One region of the Streptomyces sp. GQ60 genome, then DNA from elsewhere that is predicted to be linked to it. Evidence: riboswitches for the same ligand, from Rfam matches in the RefSeq annotation. Region 1 holds a riboswitch; each other region holds the start of a gene.
What was found. Region 1 has a riboswitch for cyclic di-AMP ahead of AC6CKD_RS23445 (transglycosylase family protein). Riboswitches for the same ligand answer to the same signal wherever they lie in the genome.

Region 1 (4,896 bases):
CCTGCGGGACTGCGAGCGGTACACGTGCGCCGCGGTCCGCTCACCGAGCTGCTTGAGCCTGGTCGCGGTCGAGAACGTGGCGAACCGGTCCCGGTTCCCGGCCATTGATCCGCCTCCCCTATATGCGCACGACGCACTACGTCCCCGCACACGGTACGGGACCGAGTGCGGGGACGTAGGGAGGCTTGCGCCCTAAAGGACCGATCAGCCCTTGAAGCGCGGGAACGCGCTGCGGCCCGCGTACACCGCGGCGTCGTCGAGGATCTCCTCGATGCGCAGCAGCTGGTTGTACTTGGCGACGCGGTCCGAGCGGGCCGGGGCGCCGGTCTTGATCTGGCCGCAGTTCACGGCGACCGCGAGGTCGGCGATGGTGACGTCCTCGGTCTCACCGGAGCGGTGCGACATCATGCACTTGAAGCCGTTGCGCTGGGCCATCTCGACGGCGTCCAGGGTCTCGGTCAGCGAACCGATCTGGTTCACCTTGACGAGCAGGGCGTTCGCCGAGCCCTCTTCGATGCCGCGGGCGAGACGCTCGGGGTTGGTGACGAAGAGGTCGTCGCCGACGATCTGGACCTTGGAGCCCAGGCGGTCGGTGAGGGTCTTCCAGCCCGACCAGTCGTCCTCGAAGAGCGGGTCCTCGATGGAGACGAGCGGGTACGCCTCGACGAGCTCGGCGTAGTAGTCGGTCATCTCGGCGGCCGAGCGGGACTTGCCCTCGAACTCGTAGTTGCCGTCCTTGTAGAACTCGGACGCGGCGACGTCGAGCGCGAGCGCGATCTGGGTGCCCGGGACGTAGCCGGCCTGCTTGATCGCCTCGACGATGAGGTCGAGCGCGGCGCGGTTCGACTCCAGGTTCGGCGCGAAGCCGCCCTCGTCGCCCAGACCGGTGGAGAGGCCCTTGGTGTGCAGGACCTTCTTGAGGGTGTGGTAGACCTCGGCACCCCAGCGAAGGGCCTCGGAGAAGGACTCCGCGCCGATCGGGGCGATCATGAACTCCTGGATGTCGACGTTGGAGTCGGCGTGCGACCCACCGTTCAGGATGTTCATCATCGGAACGGGCAGCAGGTGCGCGTTCGGGCCGCCGAGGTAGCGGAAGAGCGGCAGGTCCGAGGCCTCGGACGCGGCGTGCGCCACGGCGAGGGAGACACCGAGGATGGCGTTGGCTCCGAGGGAGCCCTTGTTCTCGGTGGCGTCCAGGTCGATCATCGCCTGGTCGATCAGGCGCTGCTCGGTGGCGTCGTAGCCGACGAGCTCCGGGCCGATCTGCTCGATGACGGCGAGGACGGCCTTCTCTACGCCCTTGCCCATGTAGCGGTTGGGGTCACCGTCACGGAGCTCTACGGCTTCGAACGCTCCGGTGGAGGCGCCGGACGGGACTGCAGCACGGCCGGTGCTGCCATCGTCGAGGCCCACCTCGACCTCGACCGTGGGGTTGCCTCGGGAGTCCAGGATTTCCCGGGCTACGACGACGTCGATGGACGGCACGAGCATCTCCTTCTGGGATGTGACGCTGGGTGTGCGGTGGCGTGTCAGGCCGTGGGATGGCCTTGCCGCTTAGAGCCTAACCGGCTCTGGGCACTCGGCCGGCCGACCGCCCGGGGGCTGGGACGAAAAAGGGCCTGAATGCCCCTCTTACAGGACATAGGACCCTTGATCACCGGCTTTCCGGAGGCACCGTCAGGCCGGAGCCACCCGCACACAGCACCGCCCGGCGCGAAGGGGGTTGCGCGCCGGGCGGTGGAATTGCGCGGTGGAACTACTGCGTGTCGCGAAAGCGGCCACGACCGTTCCCACAGGTTTCAGCCGGGGTTCAGCTCCGGCCTCACCTTCGGGTTCAGCTGAGCTTCAGCTTCTGGCCCGGGAAGATCAGGTCGGCGTCCGAGACGATGTCCTTGTTGAGCTCGTAGAGCTTCTCCCAGCCACCGGACACGTTGTTCGCGTCGGCGATCGCACCCAGCGTGTCGCCGGACTTGACCGCGTAGGAGCCGTTGCCCGTCTTGGGGGCTTCGGACGTCGGCGCGGCGGCCGGGCGGTCGGAGCGGGTGGTCGGAGCCTCGACGCGCTTGGTCTCCTTCTTCGGCTCGGCCTTCTTCTCCTGCTTCGGCGCGGGCTTCGGCTGGGCCTTCGGCTTGGCCGGGGCCTGCGCCGAACCGCCGGTGTAGGAGGAGTTCGACAGGCCGACGCCACAGGACGGCCAGGCGCCCTTGCCCTGACCCTTGAGGACCTTCTCTGCGATGGCTATCTGCTGCGACTTGGAGGCCTGGTTGGCCTGCGAGGCGTACGCCTTGCCGCCGTACGCCGCCCACGTGGAGGACGAGAACTGCAGGCCGCCGTAGTAGCCGTTGCCCGTGTTGATGGACCAGTTGCCGCCGGACTCGCACGAGGCGACGCGGTCCCACTCGGAAGCGGTCGCGGCCGAGGCGGTGCCCGCGGCCATCAGCGGAGCCGCGACGGCGACACCGGCGACACCGGCGAGCGTGACGATGCGGACGGCCTTGGAACCGCGACGGTGCTTGCCCTTGCCCGAAAGCAGCATGGAGTTCTCCTCACCGACGCCTACGAGGTGAGCTGTCGGGTTCGGGCGAGTGAGTGCCCGGCCGAGCGACCTAGCGCTCGGCTTAACCCCTAGCCGGTTCCATGACCGTCTCTCAACGGCCGGTTCCGGCGCCTACCTTGGTTCCCCCGCTCCTGCCTTCGGCGCTTTACGCGACGAGTGTTCCCTCCGTCCGCCGGCAGGATTCGGCGATGCGGTCGAAGGAGCCCGCGGTGGCGGGCGATTCAGAAGGTAGACAGGTCTCCCCCCGATGTTCAACGAGGGACATCGGGGGGAAAGGGTGCCTACTTGCGCTCCCCCGAAGGGTGTTTGCGCAGGTGAGAGCGGGGTTTGCAGAACCCTCCGAACCAGACACGCCAGTTGGCCTAGAGAGACACATGTCTCACTTACAGAAAACGGACAATCAGCTGGTTCCGGGCGCCTTAAGTGCCCTTATTGATGCGTTAGATCCAGGTTCTGACCGGGCTTGATCAGGTCCGCGTCGCCGCCGATGACCTGCTCGTTGGCCTCATAGAGCCCCTTCCAGCCGCCCTTCACTCCGTTGGCGTCCGCGATCGCGATGAGGCTGTCGCCTTCCTTCACGGTGTACGTCGGGTCCGACGCGGCGTCAGGCGCGACGGGCGCTTCGACGGCGGCCGGGCCGCGGTGCCTGCCGCTGCCCTCGGTCGCGCCGGGGGCCGCCGGGTCGCTCGGGGCGGTGGACTCGCCGGGTGCGGCCGGAGCCGTCGGGGCGGTGGGATCAACCGGGTTGACCGGAATGGCCGGGTTGGCTTGGTTCTCCGCATTACCCGGGTTCGTCGGGTTCGTGGAGTCGCCCGGGCCGGACGGGTTCGCCGGAGCCGTCGGGTCCACGGGTGCGGTCGGGTCCGCGGACGGGGGCGCCGGAGTCGCGGGGTCCGCCGGAGCCGTCGGGTCCACGGGTGCGGTCGGGTCCACCGGGCTCGTGGGAGCCGTCGGGTCGCCCGGGAGTCCGGGAGGCGACGTCTGGAGGTCCGGCGAGGGCATGACGGGCAGTTCGCCGGGCACGCCGATCGGATAGTCGGGCAGCGGCGAGTCCGACGGGGCCGGGATCTGCTGCGTCGGGGCCCCGAAGTCCGTGGACGGCTTGCCCGAGCCCGTGTGGGGCACCGCGTCGTCCGGGCGGGACGGAGTGGGCGCGACGGACCCGGACCCGGCGGGCAGGCCCGGGTCCACCACGGCGGCGGGCGCGTCCTGCGTCAGACCGGCCGGCACCCCGCACAGCGGCCACGCCTGTGGGCCCTGGGAGGCCAGGACCCGCTCGGCCACGGCGATCTGCTGGGAGCGGCTGGCGAGGTCGGCGCGCTCGGCGAAGTCGAGCCCGCCGGCGTTCTTCCACTGCTCCTGACTGAACTGCAGCCCGCCGTACGAGCCGCTGCCGAAGTTGGCGCTCCACGTGCCGCCGCTCTCGCACTCGGCGACCTTGTCCCACGTGGAGGTCTCCGCGGCGCTCGCGCCGGTGGCGGCGAGCAGCGGCAGGGCGAGGGCGGTGCCGGTGACTCCGGCGGTGACGACAAGTGCGGGCACTTGTCGGGGGCGTCTGTGGCGGCCGTTCCCGGAACGCATGAGGTTGCACCTTTCGCATAACGGCGGGGTAACGGCAGAACCTAGCGGCCTTCGAACGCCGGTCACAAGTTTGGGCAGCGAACTGACTTCCGGTCAGGCAGGTTTCAGGTGTTTTGGGGGGTGATTTCAGCACTGAAGCGGACCGGGAGCGTCCGCAGACCCCGCATGATGAGCCCCCCGCGCCAGCGCAGCTCCCCGGGAGCCACGGCCAGTTCCAGATCGGGCAGCCGCGTCAGCAGGGTCGCGAGCCAGACAGCACCAGCAGGGACTCGGCCACGCGCACCGTCACTCGCAGCGGCGGGATGGTGGGGCGGACGTAGACAGGCGTCCCCGCACGCCGCTCGTTCAGCCGTGCCACGAGCAGGGGCCACGCCCCCCGCTGCCACCAGGAGAGTTGCCGCTCACGGATGCGCTGTGCCGGCCCGAACTCCGCCGGGATCTCCTTCCAGGCGATCCCCGTACGCAGACGGTGCAGCATGCCGTTCAGCGCCAGCCTCAGGTCGATCTTGGTCTTGGTGAACGAAGCGGGCGGGTAGATCGCTTCCAGGATGCTCCGCACGCCGTCCCACTCCTCCTCCATCACATCAGCCGGTACGTCCCGCTTCGCGGACACGTGCCACTGCGTCACCGGGCAGCGCGCACCGGCCTTGTTCTTGAAGCGGTGGTTCTCGACCTCGACGTGGACATCGAACAGCCTGAACAGTTCCAGCTTCTCTTCCAAGCCGGGAGTACCCAGGTGCAGACGTGTCCCGCGAACC
Region 2 (4,896 bases), on a different contig from region 1:
GGGGGTGGAAGGCTGTCGCCTCGATCCCGCCGTCGGCCCCGGCCGGGCGCCACACCCCGGCGACGCGGCCGTCGACCAGCAGGGTCGCCAAGGTGTCGCCGTTCATGCGCGCGACGAGCTTGCGGTACTGCGGCGGCACGATGCGGCTCCGGTCGGCGTAGGCCAGCAGCACGCTGTCCCACATGGCCATCAGCCGGGGCGGGGCCGGCGCGTCCGCCTGCGGACGCGGCGCGCCCTGGACGTCGAACAGTTCCTCGCCGTCCGGCCCGGTCAGCCGCTCGAGCCGTCCGGAGTGCTCCAGCGCGCGCAGGGCCTGGCGGACCCTGCCCCGCTGGACCAGGGAGAACTGCGCCACGTCCGCCGCCGACGCCGGCCCGAATCCCTCCAGGTAGCGCAGTACGAGCGTCCGCAGGGACTCCTCCGCCGCCTCCGGGTCCGCCGGTACGGTGCGCGGCCGGCTCGGGGGCGCGACGTAGGAGGGGCGCTCCCCGAACGACCAGGGCGCGGCGGTGGGCGCGTGCTGCAGGGGTGCGTACTGCCGCAGCCCCCACCACGCTCCGGGCCTCGGCGGCGCTCCCAGCCGGTGTCCGAGCCAGGCCTCGCACTCCGCCGTCGTACGGGGCCGGTCGGCGAAGTCCAGCAGCTCCGGCACCAGGACGTCGGCGTCCTCGGCCGTCAGCCCCGAGTCCGTGAAACGGGTCCCGAGCCTGGCGGCCCGTACGGAGGGCTGCACCGCCTCCCGGAAGGGCCGGTAGTCCTCCGCGTGCACGGCGTGCAGGGTCAGCCGCATCAACGTCGACTTGACGACCTCGCGCCCCGCGAAGGCGGCGTCGAGGTCTGCCGGGTCGAAGCCGGCGAGCCGGTTCCACAGCGCGAGATAGGGCGAGGCCGCGTGCTGCGCCTGCAGGGCGACCACCCTGCGGACCGCGTCCCCTACGTCCATCACCTCACGCCGCAGGAGCAACTGCCGTGCGAGCGTGGAGCGGTTGAGCTCCCCTGCGCTGACCTGCATGCCGTGACCGCCCGTCCCCCGTCGAAACGGGCAGCCTAACCGGCACCTCCGACAGTGCCCCGGATTCAGATGGTGACGCCCTTCGACCGGAGGTAGGCCAGCGGGTCGATGTCCGAGCCGTACGAGGGGCCGGTGCGGATCTCGAAGTGCAGGTGCGGGCCGGTCGAGTTGCCCGTGGAGCCGGAGAGGCCGATGGTCTGGCCGCCGGTGACGCTCTGGCCGGACGAGACGGACAGCTGGGAGAGGTGCGCGTACTGGCTGTACTTGCCGTCGGCGTGCCGGATGACGACCTCGTTGCCGTACGAGCCGCTCCACCCGGCGGAGACGACGGTGCCGGCGCCGACCGCCTTGACGGTGGTGCCGGTGCTCGCGGAGAAGTCGACACCGGTGTGGTAGCCGCTGGACCACATGGCGCCGGAGGCCCTGTACGCGGTGGACGGGCCGCCGCCGACCGGGGCGACGAAGCCGGTCGACGTGGAGCCGCCCTGCTGCTTGGCGGGAACCTTGGCGGCGGGCGCCTTGGCGGCGGGCGCGGCGACCTCATCGGAGGAATCCGATGAATCCGACGAATCGCCAGAAGTGGAAGAACCGGAAGAAGCGGACTTCTTCGCCGGCTTCGGCGATGCGGCCGGCGCGGACTCGGCCGCCGCCGCCGGAGCCTTCGCACCGAGGGTGAGCTTCAGGCCCGGGTGGATCAGCGACGGGTCGGTGCCGACGGCCTCGCGGTTGTCCGCGTAGAGCTGCTCCCAGCCACCGGTGAGGTGCTGACGCTCGGCGATCTTGGAGAGGTAGTCGCCCGGCACCACGGTGTAGACGGTGGGGACGCCCTGCGCGGCGGCGGGAGCCGCCTGGAGGGCGGGCGCGGCCTGCGGGGCCTGCACCGGAGCGGCGGCGGTCGCGGCGGCCGGGGCCCCCGCGGCGTGGGCGCCGGTGGCGCCGAGCAGCGGAAGCGCGAGGGCCGCGCCACCGGTGCCCGCGGCGGCGAACCCGCGGGATATCGAGCGGGACTTGGGACGGCGGTGCTTACCCGTTCCGGACATGGCGAATTCCTCTCCGACGCCTGCGAGGTGAGCTGTCGGGTTCGGACTGGAGATGTCCGGCCGTGCACGTGCCGTTGAACGGCACGTGCACGGCTTCACCCCGAGCTGTCCCGTTGTAAAGATCCCGAAGGAACTCCGGAACAGCGGCTTACCTGGTTCCCCCGCTCCTGCCGCGCGCGTGAATAGTCGGGTGCGGTTTCCGGACGGCGGCAGGATTAGGCGGTCCATCCGGATCGATCGCGAAGGTAATCGAGCCTGCCCGCACGGAACAAGTCCCGAATTCCCCAATGGATTCCCGGGGATGATGGACCGACGGAATTCCGGTCACCCTCCGTCCATTCCCCACCCCCAACAGCCGTCCCGACAGGGGAATTCGCCATTCGCGATCAGGCACTCACGGTCACCGTATGATCTGGCTCACGGGGAGGTGTCCGATCTCGCCTCTCGCTATGGCAAGTTGTCAGCAAGTGGCGTAATTCGGACACGCGCGGCGACGACCGCACGGACGATACGGACGACACGGAGGAGCCCCTGTGACCCAGCAGATACCCCAGAGCCCCCACACCGGTCCAATACCGGTGGAACCGGCACTGACCGGCGTGCGCAACTTCCGTGACGTGGGCGGGTTGCCGACCGTGGACGGCCGAAGGGTCAAGTCGGGACGACTGTTCCGAAGCGGACATCTGGCGCATGCCACCGAAAGCGACGCGGAATTCCTCGGATCGCTGGGACTGCACACCGTCTTCGACTTCCGCAACGGCGCCGACCACGCGCTGGAGGGTCCGGACGTGGAGCTGCCCGGTGTGCGCAACGTCGGCATTCCGCTGTCGGATCCGGCCGACGGCGGGGAGTTCTGGAAGATGGTCCGCGAAGGGGACCTGGCGCAGCTCCGCGAGATCCTCGGCGAGGGCAAGGCCGCCGCGCGGATGTCGCGTTCGTACCGGACGATGATCCGGACCCGTACGGCCGAGCACAGCCGGGTCGTGCACGCGCTCGCCGAGGACAGCGTCCCGGCCCTCATGCACTGCGCCGCCGGGAAGGACCGGGCAGGCCTGTCGATCGCCGTCACCCTGCTCGCGCTGGGCGTCGAGCGGGAGGCGATCGTCGCGGACTACCTGGAGTCGAACGCCCCGCACAACCGCTACCGGGTCCGCCGGGGCAGCGACTCGCCCGAGGCCCGCGCCCCCGAGGTGATGGAGCTGCTCGCCCCGCTCTTCGACGCCCGCGCCACATATCTGACCACGGCCTTCGACGCGATCGACGAGGAGTGGGGCGGGGTGGAGCGCTACCTCGCCGACGGCCTCGGACTCACGCCCGAGACCCTCGGCCGGCTCCGCTACCGGCTGCTGGACTGACGCCCCACGAGGCGGGCCGCCGCCCGCTGAACCGACGGGCGGTTCAGCGGTTGGCGACGGCCTGCCTCACCAGTGTCCGGCCGAAGTCCCACATCAGCGCGCCGCCCCCGTGGGCCTCGTCCATGACCGCACGGAAGGCGCCGACGAACCGGTCGACGTCCGCCTCGTCCACGATCAGCGGCGGGATCAGCTTGATCACTTCCAGGTGATCGCCGGAGACCTGCGTGAGGATCCGGTGCTTCTGCAACAGCGGCACCACGACCATCTGCGCGAACAGCCCCTTGCGCGCCGCCTGCAGCATGCTCCAGCGGCTCCGCAGGCCCAGCGAGGACGGCCGGCCGAACTCGATGCCGATCATCAGCCCGCGCCCCCGTACCGCGTGGAGCAGTTCGTACTCGTCCACGAGCGCGGCGAGCCGCCCGCGCAGCAGGTCGCCCATCGAGCGGGCGTTGGCCACCACCCGCTCGTCCTCCATGACGGAGAGGACGGCGAGCCCGGCCGCCATCGCCTGCGCGTTGGAGCCGAAGCTGGCGGAGTGGACGAGCACCCGGTCCATGGAGGAGTAGACCTTCTTGAAGATCCAGTCCTTGCCCAGGGTCGCACCGACGGGCACGTAGCCGCCGGACAGGGCCTTGGCCACGCAGACCAGGTCCGGTTCGACTCCGGCCTCGTGCTGGTAGGCGTAGAAGTCGCCGGTCCGTCCGAGGCCGGTCTGCACCTCGTCCGCGATCAGCAGCGCCCCGTACCGGTGCAGCAGCTCCTGCGCGGCGAGCAGGAACCCGGGCGGGGCGGCGAGCACCCCCTTGCCCTGGATCGGCTCCACGACGAAGGCCGCGACGTCCCCCTTCTTCAGCTCCCGCTCCAGCGCGGCCAGGTCCCCGAGCGCGATCCCGGTGTCCGGCAGCAGCGGCGCGAAGCCGTCGCGGAAGCCGGCCTCGCCGTTGACCGAGAGCGAGCCCGTGGTGAGCCCGTGGAAGGCGTGGTCGCAGTAGAGGACCCTGGGGCGCCCGGTGGCGTACCGGGCGAACTTCAGGGCGGTCTCCACGGCCTCGGTGCCGCTGTTGCCGAAGAAGACCCGGTCCAGGTGCGGACTGTGGGAGAGCAGCTTCTCCGCCAGCAGCCCGGGCAGCGGCTGGCAGTCGAAGCGGGTGAGGTCCGCGAGCTGGGCGTCCAGCACGTCGTGCAGGGCCTGCCTGACCACCGGGTGGTGGCGGCCGAGGCCCATCACCCCGAAGCCGGCCAGCATGTCGAGGTAGTCGTTCCCCTCGGCATCCCAGAAGTGGGCTCCCTCGGCCCGCACGTAGACCTTGTCGAAGCCGATGGTGTGCAGCATCCGGGGCAGCTGGTGGTTGAGGTGGCGGGCGTGCAGTTCGTACCGCTCGCCGCCCCGCTCGGCGAGCAGGGCGGCGAGGTCGAAGCCGGTCATGCCGGCTTGCCCCGGTTCCCGCCCACGGTCTCGCGGGCCGCCCGCAGCGACTCCTTCAACGAG
Region 3 (4,896 bases), on a different contig from region 1:
AGGATCTTCTCCTCGAAATCCTCCGGCGGCGGGGTCTTCGTGCTGCGGCGGGCCATCGCTGCGCGGCTCCTTAACCAAGAATCGGGATGAGCTGAGCTCTCACGCTGAGCTCTCACGGGGTGGGGCTGGGACGGGGCTGGGACGGGGGACGGGCGGTTTCGGACAGGGGTGACGCGGACCATTGTGGCCCGAGGCACCGACAACGCCGACTCCGACCCAGGACCGGGCCGGGAACTTCTCCGTCTCCCGACACGCTTGCATACAGTGGCAGGTCTGACAGGAATCTCTGCATCGCGATCGAAGGGACCACATGCCCATGGGTCACACGGCCACAGCTCACGCAGGCTCCGGCGGCCTCACAGCGACCGAGCACCGGCTGGCCAACGGCCTGCGCGTGGTGCTGTCCGAGGACCACCTGACCCCGGTCGCCGCGGTCTGCCTCTGGTACGACGTCGGCTCGCGCCACGAAGTCAAGGGACGTACGGGCCTGGCTCACCTCTTCGAGCACCTGATGTTCCAGGGCTCGAAGAACGTCCCCGGCAACGGCCACTTCGAACTGGTCCAGGGAGCCGGCGGTTCCCTCAACGGCACCACCAGCTTCGAGCGGACCAACTACTTCGAGACGATGCCGACGCACCAGCTGGAGCTCGCGCTGTGGCTGGAGGCGGACCGGATGGGCTCGCTGCTGGCCGCCCTGGACGACGAGTCCATGGAGAACCAGCGCGACGTCGTCAAGAACGAGCGCCGCCAGCGGTACGACAACGTCCCGTACGGCACGGCCTTCGAGAAGCTGACGGCCCTGGCCTACCCGGAGGGCCACCCGTACCACCACACCCCGATCGGTTCCATGGCCGATCTGGACGCCGCGTCCCTCGAGGACGCGCGCGCGTTCTTCCGTACGTACTACGCGCCCAACAACGCGGTGCTGTCGGTCGTCGGGGACATCGACCCCGAGAAGACTCTTGCCTGGGTCGAGAAGTACTTCGGCACCATCCCCGGCCACGACGGCAAGCAGCCGCCGCGCGACGGCTCGCTGCCCGAGGTCATGGGGGAGCAGCTGCGCGAGGAGGTCGTCGAGGAGGTTCCGGCCCGTGCGCTGATGGCGGCCTACCGGCTCCCGCACGACGGCACCCGCGAGTGCGACGCCGCCGACGTGGCGCTGACCGTCCTGGGCAGCGGCGAGTCCTCCCGGCTGCACAACCGCCTGGTGCGCCGCGACCAGAGCGCCGTCGCGGCCGGCTTCGGCATGCTGCGCCTCGCCGGCGCGCCCTCGCTGGGCTGGCTGGACGTCAAGACCTCCAGCGGGGTCGAGGTACCCGCCATCGAGGCGGCCGTCGACGAGGAGCTCGCGCGGTTCGCCGCCGAGGGCCCGACGGCCGAGGAGATGGAGCGCGCGCAGGCCCAGCTGGAGCGCGAGTGGCTGGACCGGCTGAGCACGGTGGCCGGGCGCGCCGACGAACTGTGCCGCTTCGCGGTGCTCTTCGGCGACCCGCAGCTGGCGCTGACCGCCGTCCAGCGCGTCCTCGACATCACCGCCGAGGAGGTGCAGGCCGTGGCCGCGGCCCGACTGCGCCCCGACAACCGCGCGGTGCTCGTCTACGAGCCGATCGCGGCCGATGAACCCACCGACATCGCGGCGACCGACGCGAGCGACGAGAACGAGGGGGCGGAGCAGTGAGCGACACCGCAGCCGTCACGATGACCTTCCACCCGCGCCCCGAGGCCGGCGAGCCGCAGCCGTGGGCCTTCCCGGCCCCCGAGCGCGGGGTACTGGCCAACGGCCTGACCCTGCTGCGCTGCCACCGCCCGGGCCAGCAGGTGGTGGCGGTCGAGATCAACCTCGCCGCCCCGCTCGACGCGGAGCCCGAGGGCCTCGACGGCGTGGCCACGATCATGGTCCGCGCCCTGTCCGAGGGCACCGACAAGCGGTCCGCCGAGGACTTCGCCGCAGAGCTGGAGCGCTGCGGCGCCACCCTCGACGCGCACGCCGACCACCCCGGCCTGCGGGTCTCCCTGGAGGTCCCGGCCTCCCGCCTGCACAAGGCGCTGGGCCTGGTCGCCGAGGCGCTGCGCACGCCGGCCTTCGCCGACGCCGAGGTCGACCGCCTGGTGCGCAACCGGCTCGACGAGATCCCGCACGAGAGCGCCAACCCGCAGCGCCGTGCCGCCAAGGAACTCTCGAAGGAGCTGTTCCCGGCCTCCCTGCGGATGTCCCGCCCGCGTCAGGGAACAGAGGAGACGGTCGCCCGCATCGACTCCGCGGCCGTACGGGCCTTCTACGAGGCCCACGTGCGCCCCGCGACCGCCACCGCGGTGGTCGTCGGCGACCTGACCGGCATCGACCTGGACGCCGTCCTGGCCGACACCCTGGGCGCGTGGACCGGTGACACCACCGCCCCGCGCCCGGTCCCGCCGATCACCGCCGACGACACGGGCCGCGTGGTCATCGTGGACCGGCCCGGCGCGGTCCAGACGCAGTTGCTGATCGGCCGCATCGGCGCCGACCGGCACGACCGGGTCTGGGCGCCCCAGGTGCTCGGCACGTACTGCCTGGGCGGCACCCTCACGTCCCGGCTGGACAAGGTGCTGCGCGAGGAGAAGGGGTACACGTACGGCGTGCGCGCCTTCGGACAGGTGCTGCGCTCCACGGCCGACGGCAAGGGCGCCTCGATGCTCGCCATCAGCGGCTCGGTGGACACCCCGAACACCGGCCCGGCCCTGGAGGACCTCTGGACGGTGCTGCGCACCCTGGCGCAGGGCGGCCTGACCGACGCCGAACGGGACGTGGCCGTGCAGAACTTGGTGGGGGTGGCACCGCTGAAGTTCGAGACGGCGGCCTCCGTCGCGGGCACGCTCGCCGACCAGGTCGAGCAGGAGCTTCCGGACGACTACCAGGCGCAGTTGTACGCGCGGCTCGCCGAAACCGGCACGGTGGAGGCCACTTCGGCGGTCGTCAGCGCCTTCCCGGTGGACCGCCTGGTCACGGTCCTGGTCGGCGACGCCTCGCAGATCGAAGAGCCGGTGCGGGCCCTCGGGATCGGCGAAGTGGCCGTGGTCGCCAACTGACCGTCCGTTGACTGCCGACGGGTCGCCAACTGGCCCGTCGACAAGGGGCTCCGACAGGGGACTCCGGCGGTTTGCCCGCCGGAGTCCCTTTTGTCTTGCCTGTTCCTTAAGTCGTGTGGTTGCTTGTATGTGGTGTGGCGTACGCAACAAAATGGCGTGTCTGTTTGGCGATTGACTGATGATCCGCCTAGCGTCGGCCGTGCTGTTCGTCAGTCGTAACCGCCGCATCCGCGGCACCGGACAGCGATCGCCGAGTCCCCGTCAGGCGCGAGCCTGGGGAGCCGGGGACCCACTTGTGTCCCTGGGGTGAATCGGACCGCCTCGCAAGAGGGGGCCCGTAGGAGACCTTCCTGCTCCGAACCCGTCAGCTAACCCGGTAGGCGAGAGGGAAGGAAAGGATCAGCCCCTTCATGGCGTTTGGCAGTAGTGCCGCCGGCAAGCACCGTGGTTCGAGCCGTATGAGCCGCAGGACCGCCGGCTACGCCGGCATAGCCGCCCTCGCCGCCACCGGCGTCGTCGGCTCCCTGGCGGGTCCCGCGTTCGCCGCGGACAATTCCCCCTCCTTCGAGGACACCGGCAGCCTCAACACCATCGTGGTGGCAGACGAGCTCGCCGGTGACGTCGAGGCCCAGGCCCACTCCCAGCAGCGGGCCGCCGAGGCCGCCGCCGCCAAGGCGCAGGCCGAGGCCGAGGCCAAGCAGCGGGCCGCCGAGGCCAAGGCGAAGGCCGAAGCCCAGGCCAAGGCCGAGCGCGAGGCCGCCGAGCGCGCCGCCCGCGAAGAGGAGCGCAAGCGCCTCAACACCTTCGTCTCCCCGATCGACGGCTCCTACGTCAGCACGCAGTACCACGCGGGCGGCGCCATGTGGTCCTCCGGCAGCCACACCGGCATCGACTTCCACGCCGACTCCGGCACCTCCGTGCGCTCGGTCGGCCTGGGCACCGTGGTCGAGGCGGGCTGGGGCGGCGCGTACGGCAACAACGTCGTCATCAAGCACGCCGACGGCACGTACACCCAGTACGGCCACCTGCACTCGGTGAGCGTCAGGGCCGGCCAGCAGGTCGCCCCGGGCCAGCAGATCGGCCTCTCGGGCAACACCGGCAACTCCAGCGGCGCGCACCTGCACTTCGAGGCCCGCACCGGCGCCGACTACGGCTCGGACATCAACCCGGTCGCGTACCTGCGCTCGCACGGCGTCACCCTCTGACCCCACCGTCGCACCGCACGACTTCCGTGAAGGCCCCGGCTCTCTTCGAGCCGGGGCCTTCGTGCTTCGTGCTGCGTGCTTCGCGTTGTGTGAATGTTTCGTATTTCCGGCCGTCCTCGGAAATTATCGTGTGTTGCAATAGAGTCGCAACGCGCACAGCCATACGAGAAAAGGCGGAGGTTCCGGTCTTGCGTATTCCCGCGCACACGGTATGCACAGCGATCCGCGACGACATCGTCTCCGGGGTGTTCGGGCCCGGCAGCCGGCTGACCGAGGAGGTACTGGCGCGCCGTTACGGAGTCTCGCGGGTCCCGGTGCGCGAGGCGCTGCGCACGCTGGAGTCCGAGGGGTTCGTGACCACCCGCCGGCACGCGGGCGCCTGCGTGGCCGAGCCGACCGAGCAGGAGGCCGCCGACCTGCTGGAGCTGCGGATGCTGCTGGAGCCCCTCGCGGCCGCCCGGGCGGCCCGGCGGCGCAGCGAGGCCCACCTCAAGGTGCTGCGCGGGCTCGTCAGGCTGGGTCAGGAGCGGGCCAGGAGGGGCCAGGAGGAGGATCTGCGCTCCCTGGGCGGCTGGTTCCACGAGACGCTCTCCCAGGCCTCGGGCAGCCCCGGGCTGATCGCGCT

Region 2: linked by a shared signal. The riboswitch ahead of AC6CKD_RS29585 (M23 family metallopeptidase) and the one ahead of AC6CKD_RS23445 (transglycosylase family protein) in region 1 are both predicted to bind cyclic di-AMP.
Region 3: linked by a shared signal. The riboswitch ahead of AC6CKD_RS14760 (M23 family metallopeptidase) and the one ahead of AC6CKD_RS23445 (transglycosylase family protein) in region 1 are both predicted to bind cyclic di-AMP.

Annotation. Positions count from the first base shown of each region.
Region 1 covers NZ_JCAXEG010000009.1:215,081-219,976, reverse strand. The annotation lists gene AC6CKD_RS23455 (FtsB family cell division protein) at 1-105, opposite strand, end outside; gene eno (phosphopyruvate hydratase) at 205-1,491, opposite strand; gene AC6CKD_RS23445 (transglycosylase family protein) at 1,835-2,536, opposite strand; cyclic di-AMP (ydaO/yuaA leader) riboswitch at 2,539-2,710, opposite strand; gene AC6CKD_RS23440 (LysM peptidoglycan-binding domain-containing protein) at 2,987-4,099, opposite strand; partial or broken gene AC6CKD_RS23435 (cytochrome P450) at 4,243-4,398, opposite strand; gene AC6CKD_RS23430 (transposase) at 4,371-4,896, opposite strand, start outside.
Region 2 covers NZ_JCAXEG010000015.1:114,691-119,586, reverse strand. The annotation lists gene AC6CKD_RS29590 (winged helix DNA-binding domain-containing protein) at 1-1,012, opposite strand, end outside; gene AC6CKD_RS29585 (M23 family metallopeptidase) at 1,078-2,052, opposite strand; cyclic di-AMP (ydaO/yuaA leader) riboswitch at 2,055-2,251, opposite strand; gene AC6CKD_RS29580 (tyrosine-protein phosphatase) at 2,586-3,407, shown strand; gene AC6CKD_RS29575 (aspartate aminotransferase family protein) at 3,451-4,833, opposite strand; gene hpnH (adenosyl-hopene transferase HpnH) at 4,830-4,896, opposite strand, start outside.
Region 3 covers NZ_JCAXEG010000005.1:129,623-134,518, forward strand. The annotation lists gene AC6CKD_RS14745 (DNA gyrase/topoisomerase IV subunit A) at 1-56, opposite strand, end outside; gene AC6CKD_RS14750 (M16 family metallopeptidase) at 317-1,678, shown strand; gene AC6CKD_RS14755 (M16 family metallopeptidase) at 1,699-3,066, shown strand; cyclic di-AMP (ydaO/yuaA leader) riboswitch at 3,305-3,464, shown strand; gene AC6CKD_RS14760 (M23 family metallopeptidase) at 3,477-4,271, shown strand; gene AC6CKD_RS14765 (GntR family transcriptional regulator) at 4,460-4,896, shown strand, end outside.